DNA from 2 places in the Lysinibacillus sp. OF-1 genome. Region 1 is predicted to be linked to the other one. Evidence: a T-box and tRNA genes for the amino acid it is inferred to sense, from the RefSeq annotation. Region 1 holds a T-box; the other holds one or more tRNA genes.
The links. The T-box of region 1 lies ahead of tyrS (tyrosine--tRNA ligase). A T-box ahead of a tRNA ligase gene usually reads a tRNA of that ligase, here a tRNA-Tyr.
Positions count from the first base shown of each region.

Region 1 (3,395 bases):
GAAATGTAGCGTTCTATCGATTCTACAATGACTTTATTACGCTACCAGTATTATTCCAAACAAGTAATTTCAGTGACTTAGGAACATCAGTAGCAGCCATTGTTGAGCCATGGGATGTATTATATTTCGTTGATGTCGTTATTTTAATCTTAGCGAATAAATTTTTACCGAAAATGAAAGAAGCATTTAAAGTGAATATTGAATTCCGACGTGCATTTTTTGTATTAGCAGTCGCAATTTCATTTTTAAACTTAGGATTAGCTGAAACAGAGCGTCCACAATTATTAACACGTAGTTTTGACCGCGAATTATTAGTAAAAAATATTGGTACGTACAATTACCATTTGTATGATATTTATATTCAAACTAAATCATCTGCTCAGCGTGCATTAGCGGATGGCAGTGAATTAGTTGAAGTAAACAACTATGTGCGTTCTAATCAGGCTGCCGTTAACCCAGAGATGTTTGGGAAATATAAAGGTCGCAACTTAATTGTTGTGTCGATGGAGTCTTTACAAAACTTTGTCATCAATAATGATATGAATGGTCATGAAATTACGCCATTCTTAAACTCTTTAACAAAAGATAAAGATACGTATTATTTCAGTAACTTCTATCACCAAACAGGCTTAGGAAAAACATCTGACTCAGAGTTTATTGTTGAAAACTCATTGTTTGGATTAGGTCGTGGTGCTGTATTCTTCACGCATGGTGGAAATACGTATAATTCAATGGCTGAACGCCTTGGAGAAAATGGCTACTTTACAAATGTCATGCACCCGAATAATAAATCATTCTGGAACCGTGATATCATGTATCAATCGTTAAAAATTAATAAATTCTACGATATAGATTCATATACGGTTGAAGAAGGGCAAGCTGTCAACTGGGGTATGAAAGATACACCATTCTTAGAGCAATCTGCTGCTTTAATGAAAGACATGCCACAGCCATTCTATTCAAGATTAATTACGTTAACGAACCACTATCCATTCACTTTGGATCCTGAAGATATTATGATTCCTGAATATGATTCAAATTCAGGTACATTAAATCGTTACTTCCAGACAGTACGTTATATGGATGAAGCTTTAAAAGACTTCTTCCAAGAGTTAAAAGATCAAGGTGTTTATGATAACTCTATTATCGTAATGTATGGAGACCATTATGGTATTTCTGAAAACCATAATAAAGCGATGGCACAATATTTAGGAAAAGAACAAATTACACCAATGGACAATGCATTGCTTCAAGAAGTGCCTTTATTCATCCATATCCCAGGATCTGACGATGGTAAAGAAATGACAGAGATTTCAGGACAAATGGATTTACGTCCAACAATCTTACATCTTCTTGGCGTTGAAACGTCAAAAGACATGCAAATGGGTGCAGATTTATTCTCTCCAGAGCATGAGGATTTTGTTGTCTTCCGTGATGGACGCTTTATAACAGATAAATATGTTTATGCTGGAGAAGCTTGCTATGACAAAGCAACTGGTGAAGAAATAGATGGTGAGCCATGCCAGTCATATGCTGATCGTGCGACAATGGAGCTGGAAAATTCCGATGCTATCATAAATGGAGACCTGCTACGTTTCTATGATGAAAAGACAGGTAATTTAAAACAGGATTCCGTCAAATAACAAAAGAGAGATCTCAAGTTGAGGTCTCTCTTTTCTTTTTTGATTGACAAATTACTATAAGCAATTATAATAAATTTAAATATCTGCATAACGAAGATTTGTTTTTGCATTTCGGAGTATAAGAGTGAAAGGCATGGAAAAGAACGAGTAGCTTTAATCGAACTGACAGAGAGTAGCCGGTTGCTGAGAGGCGCAAGGGATATTAAAGTGAATACATCTTGGAGCTGCGTACCGAAATTTTAGTAGGCTACGACGGGGTTGCATCCGTAATCATTGCAAAAGTATCGCTATGGCTGTACTTATTGAGGAGGGCTGTGTGAATAGCTCTCGAAAAAAGGTGGTAACACGTTCATGAACGTCCTTAGGATTAGTCCTAAGGGCTTTTTTTATGCCTTTACAGCCCAAGTGTTTATCTTGATTTGGCCGTCCTCTTACGCTGAGGCGTAGTTGATTAGTGAACTCTTATAGAGCTTGCAATATTAATATTTAATATTACAAGGAGATGTTTCATATGTTTTTAACACCAAAAGAGCAATTAGCGATAATTAAGAAGGGTGCTCATCAAATCGTTGATGAGCAGGAATTACTCGAAAAATTAGAGCGATCCTATAAGGAGCAGAAGCCTTTAATCATTAAGTTAGGGCTTGATCCGTCCGCCCCGGATATTCATTTAGGGCATGCAGTCGTTCTACGGAAAATAAAGCAAATGCAGGATTTAGGGCATCAGGCGGTCATTGTTATCGGTGATTTTACAGGGCGTATTGGTGATCCAACGGGTAAAGCAAAAGGCCGTGTCGCGTTAAGTGATGACATGGTCAAGCAAAACGCTAAAACATACTGTGAGCAAATTTTTAAAGTGATAGATATGAATAAGACAACTATTCGTTTCAATAGTGAATGGTTAGCAAAGCTGTCATTTGAAGAAGTCATTCAGCTGGCAGCCACGACATCCGTTGCTCGACTGTTAGAACGTGAGGACTTTCAAAAACGGTACCGTCAGCAAATACCAATTGGCATCCACGAATTTTTCTACCCGCTTATGCAAGCATATGATTCGGTAGAGCTACAGGCCGATATTGAATTAGGGGGAACAGATCAAACATTCAATATTTTAATGGGCCGCACCTTACAAAAGCAACGGCGGTTAGAAAAACAAATTGCCATTTTTATGCCATTACTCGAAGGTTTAGATGGCATTGAAAAAATGAGTAAGAGCCTTGGCAATTATATTGGTGTCAGTGAAGCGCCAGAGGTCATGTTTAAAAAGGTAATGGAAGTACCAGATGCCTTACTCATCAAATATTTTGAACTAGCAACAGATGAGCATCCACTACAAGTGCAAACCATTCAAGATAGACTGCAAATGGGAGAGAATCCCCGTGATGTAAAATTACAGTTAGCAGAAATTATAACGGCCTTATACCATGGGACTACAGCAATGGAGGAAGCTAAATCCTATTTCCAAGCTGCATTTCAAAGAAAGGAAATACCAAAAAATATTCCTATACTGCTCCTAGAAATTGATAAGGAAAGAATAGTGGATATTATCCCACAACTAGTGGCAATGGATTATATTCATAGTAAGAGTGAATTTCTGCGGTTAATCAAGCAAAATGGAGTATCCTTGAATGGAGAAAAAATAGTGATGGATGATTTATCACTTGTACTAATGAATGATGATGTCATTCAAATTGGTAAGAAACGATTTCTTAAATTAAATAAATAATAAATACAAAAAAAGAGCAATCTCCA
Region 1 is NZ_CP102798.1:2,944,209-2,947,603, reverse strand. Features, by position in the region: gene NV349_RS14300 (LTA synthase family protein) at 1-1,643, shown strand, start outside; T-box leader at 1,769-2,009, shown strand; gene tyrS (tyrosine--tRNA ligase) at 2,155-3,369, shown strand.

Region 2 (3,395 bases), 1.0 Mb from region 1:
TGTATTAATGGAGAGACTTCCATTTCTTAATTCAACCCATGCACTTCTTGCTGGATAGATCCCTCCAACAACAATTGCAATACTATATAAAATAATCGCCCACATTTCAGGTAGACCGAATCCAATTTCTGCAATCAGTGTAAATGCTGTGACGGTTGCGGCAATAATCAACAGTATTGTCCTTGGGTGTTTATACCACCTTGTATTCATTTCTGTGTTCCCCCTTATTTATGTTCCATTTTTAAAATGTAATCAAAAAAATTGATATGTTTTTATTCATTTGATAGGAAAAGATAAATTAAATACTAAACCCCACTCAAAAGTTATCTAAAGGGATAACATTAAGTGGGAAAACTGGAGTTATTTAACTACAGGGTGACCTACTTTTTTTAATTTATCAGCAATGTCGTCAAGAGTTACTCTGGAATCATCATAAGTTACAGTTAATTTTTCCGCAAAAAAGTTAGCCTCTGTACTTTGAATTCCCTTTAATTTTTTCAAAGCTTTTTCAACTGTTGTTGCACATGAAGGGCAATCCAAACCTTCCACTTTTAGAACATCAGTTTTTGCTGAATTCATTTTAAATTCCTCCCTTTTATTTAAGTAAAACGATAATACTTTTTATTACCAATTTCACAATTACATTGTATAGTGTAATAGTATTGTTGTCAATTCCTATATCTTATATTAATGACTGTCCTTTAATTTATCTGCTACATAGGTACAAATACAATAATTCGAATACCTCGATACAGTATAAGTCATAACAATAAGGTCTGTTTTCCAGTATGTCACACACTTTTTCCATGTATTGTGCCATAAATTTTCTTAGCTCTTGTTCGTTAGACTATTTTAACTTTCTCACGTATCTCTCGTATTTAATTGATACATTTATGACACTTAGTATTCCACCAGATATTCCGATTTGAACACTAATTATTTTTAAACTTTAAAAAGATAATTCCACTATAAAATCCGAAGACCCCATATTAATAAAAGAAACTACTTTACCATCTTTAATTTCTTGACTCATATACCAAATACCCCCATTCAAATTAATACTATTTTACCACAAATTATTGAACATCTTTTAAAGTTTTCTACATATTTTCTACATAAAAAAAAGAACCCTTGTTATTTCAAGGATTCTTCGCTGTAAAAGATACCGGTGGTCGGGGTCGAACCGACACTCCAAAGGAACACGATTTTGAGTCGTGCGCGTCTGCCAATTCCGCCACACCGGCATAATGGAGATAAAAAAAATCGGATACACCGATTAGAGTTAAAATATGGAGGCGGCAACCGGATTTGAACCGGTGATAAAGGTGTTGCAGACCTGTGCCTTACCACTTGGCTATGCCGCCATCGAAGTTGGAGCGGAAGACGAGGTTCGAACTCGCGACCCCCACCTTGGCAAGGTGGTGTTCTACCACTGAACTACTTCCGCAAAATGGCTGGGGTACCTGGATTCGAACCAGGGCATGACGGAATCAAAATCCGTTGCCTTACCGCTTGGCTATACCCCAAAAGATAATTATATAAATGGGGCGACTGATGGGAATCGAACCCACGAGTGCCGGAACCACAATCCGGTGCGTTAACCACTTCGCCACAATCGCCATTATATTATAATTTTTATTAATTTTACTTTAAATGGGGCGACTGATGGGAATCGAACCCACGAATGCCGGAACCACAATCCGGTGCGTTAACCACTTCGCCACAATCGCCATAAAATTAATTGGCAGGGGCAGTAGGAATCGAACCCACACCAAAGGTTTTGGAGACCTCTATTCTACCGTTGAACTATGCCCCTATAATAATAAAACTGGTGGAGGGGGACGGATTCGAACCGCCGAACCCTAAGGAGCGGATTTACAGTCCGCCGCGTTTAGCCACTTCGCTACCCCTCCGGGAATACATGGTGCCGGCGATAGGAGTCGAACCCACGACCTACTGATTACAAGTCAGTTGCTCTACCAACTGAGCTACACCGGCAAAAAAACATGATGGGTCAGGACGGAATCGAACCGCCGACACTTAGAGCTTCAATCTAATGCTCTACCAACTGAGCTACTGACCCTTGTTATTAAAATAAATGGCGGTCCCGACCGGGATCGAACCGGCGATCTCCTGCGTGACAGGCAGGCATGTTAACCGCTACACCACGGGACCATTTGGTTGCGGGGGCCGGATTTGAACCAACGACCTTCGGGTTATGAGCCCGACGAGCTACCACTGCTCCACCCCGCGATAATCATATACTATTGTAAAAATAATGGTGGAGGATGACGGGCTCGAACCGCCGACCCTCTGCTTGTAAGGCAGATGCTCTCCCAGCTGAGCTAATCCTCCATCTGGGTATTTAAATGGTGACCCCTACGGGATTCGAACCCGTGTTACCGCCGTGAAAGGGCGGTGTCTTAACCACTTGACCAAGGGGCCAACTTTTGGAATAAATCAAAGTGCTGGCGGAGAGTAAGGGATTTGAACCCTTGAGACAGTGTTAACCGCCTACACGATTTCCAATCGTGCTCCTTCGGCCACTCGGACAACTCTCCAAGAATGGCTCCGAAGGCAGGACTCGAACCTGCGACAACCTGATTAACAGTCAGGTGCTACTACCAACTGAGCTACTTCGGAATAATTTTAGTATATAGCCTAGCGACGTCCTACTCTCACAGGGGGAAGCCCCCAACTACCATCGGCGCTAAAGAGCTTAACTTCCGTGTTCGGTATGGGAACGGGTGTGACCTCTTTGCCATCATCACTAGACTATTTGAAAGACAATACTTATTATAACATATTTTATCAAAATTACAAGTATATTATAATATTTTTTATTCTTTCAAAACTGGATAAACGTACATTGAATGGTTCAAACATTTTGGTTAAGTCCTCGATCGATTAGTATTCGTCAGCTCCATGTGTCACCACACTTCCACCTCGAACCTATCTACCTCATCGTCTTTGAGGGATCTTACTTACTTGCGTAATGGGAAATCTCATCTTGAGGGGGGCTTCATGCTTAGATGCTTTCAGCACTTATCCCGTCCACACATAGCTACCCAGCGATGCCTTTGGCAAGACAACTGGTACACCAGCGGTGTGTCCATCCCGGTCCTCTCGTACTAAGGACAGCTCCTCTCAAATTTCCTACGCCCACGACGGATAGGGACCGAACTGTCTCACGACGTTCTGAACCCAGCTCGCGTACCGCTTTAATGGGCGAACAGCCCAACCCTTGGGACCGACTACAGCCCCAGGATGCGATGAGCCGACATCGAGGTGCCAAACCTCCCCGTCGATGTGGACTCTTGGGGGAGATAAGCCTGTTATCCCCGGGGTAGCTTTTATCCGTTGAGCGATGGCCCTTCCATGCGGAACCACCGGAT
Region 2 is NZ_CP102798.1:3,971,655-3,975,049, forward strand. Features, by position in the region: gene NV349_RS19440 (heavy metal translocating P-type ATPase) at 1-210, opposite strand, end outside; gene NV349_RS19445 (heavy-metal-associated domain-containing protein) at 361-579, opposite strand; tRNA gene NV349_RS19450 (tRNA-Leu) at 1,164-1,244, opposite strand; tRNA gene NV349_RS19455 (tRNA-Cys) at 1,291-1,364, opposite strand; tRNA gene NV349_RS19460 (tRNA-Gly) at 1,373-1,447, opposite strand; tRNA gene NV349_RS19465 (tRNA-Gln) at 1,452-1,526, opposite strand; tRNA gene NV349_RS19470 (tRNA-His) at 1,544-1,619, opposite strand; tRNA gene NV349_RS19475 (tRNA-His) at 1,655-1,730, opposite strand; tRNA gene NV349_RS19480 (tRNA-Trp) at 1,743-1,816, opposite strand; tRNA gene NV349_RS19485 (tRNA-Tyr) at 1,830-1,913, opposite strand; tRNA gene NV349_RS19490 (tRNA-Thr) at 1,923-1,998, opposite strand; tRNA gene NV349_RS19495 (tRNA-Phe) at 2,011-2,083, opposite strand; tRNA gene NV349_RS19500 (tRNA-Asp) at 2,100-2,175, opposite strand; tRNA gene NV349_RS19505 (tRNA-Met) at 2,179-2,253, opposite strand; tRNA gene NV349_RS19510 (tRNA-Val) at 2,280-2,355, opposite strand; tRNA gene NV349_RS19515 (tRNA-Glu) at 2,371-2,445, opposite strand; tRNA gene NV349_RS19520 (tRNA-Ser) at 2,470-2,561, opposite strand; tRNA gene NV349_RS19525 (tRNA-Asn) at 2,567-2,643, opposite strand; rRNA gene rrf (5S ribosomal RNA) at 2,660-2,775, opposite strand; rRNA gene NV349_RS19535 (23S ribosomal RNA) at 2,888-3,395, opposite strand, start outside.
Region 2: it encodes a tRNA-Tyr, which carries the amino acid that the T-box ahead of tyrS (tyrosine--tRNA ligase) is inferred to sense. The anticodon was not compared.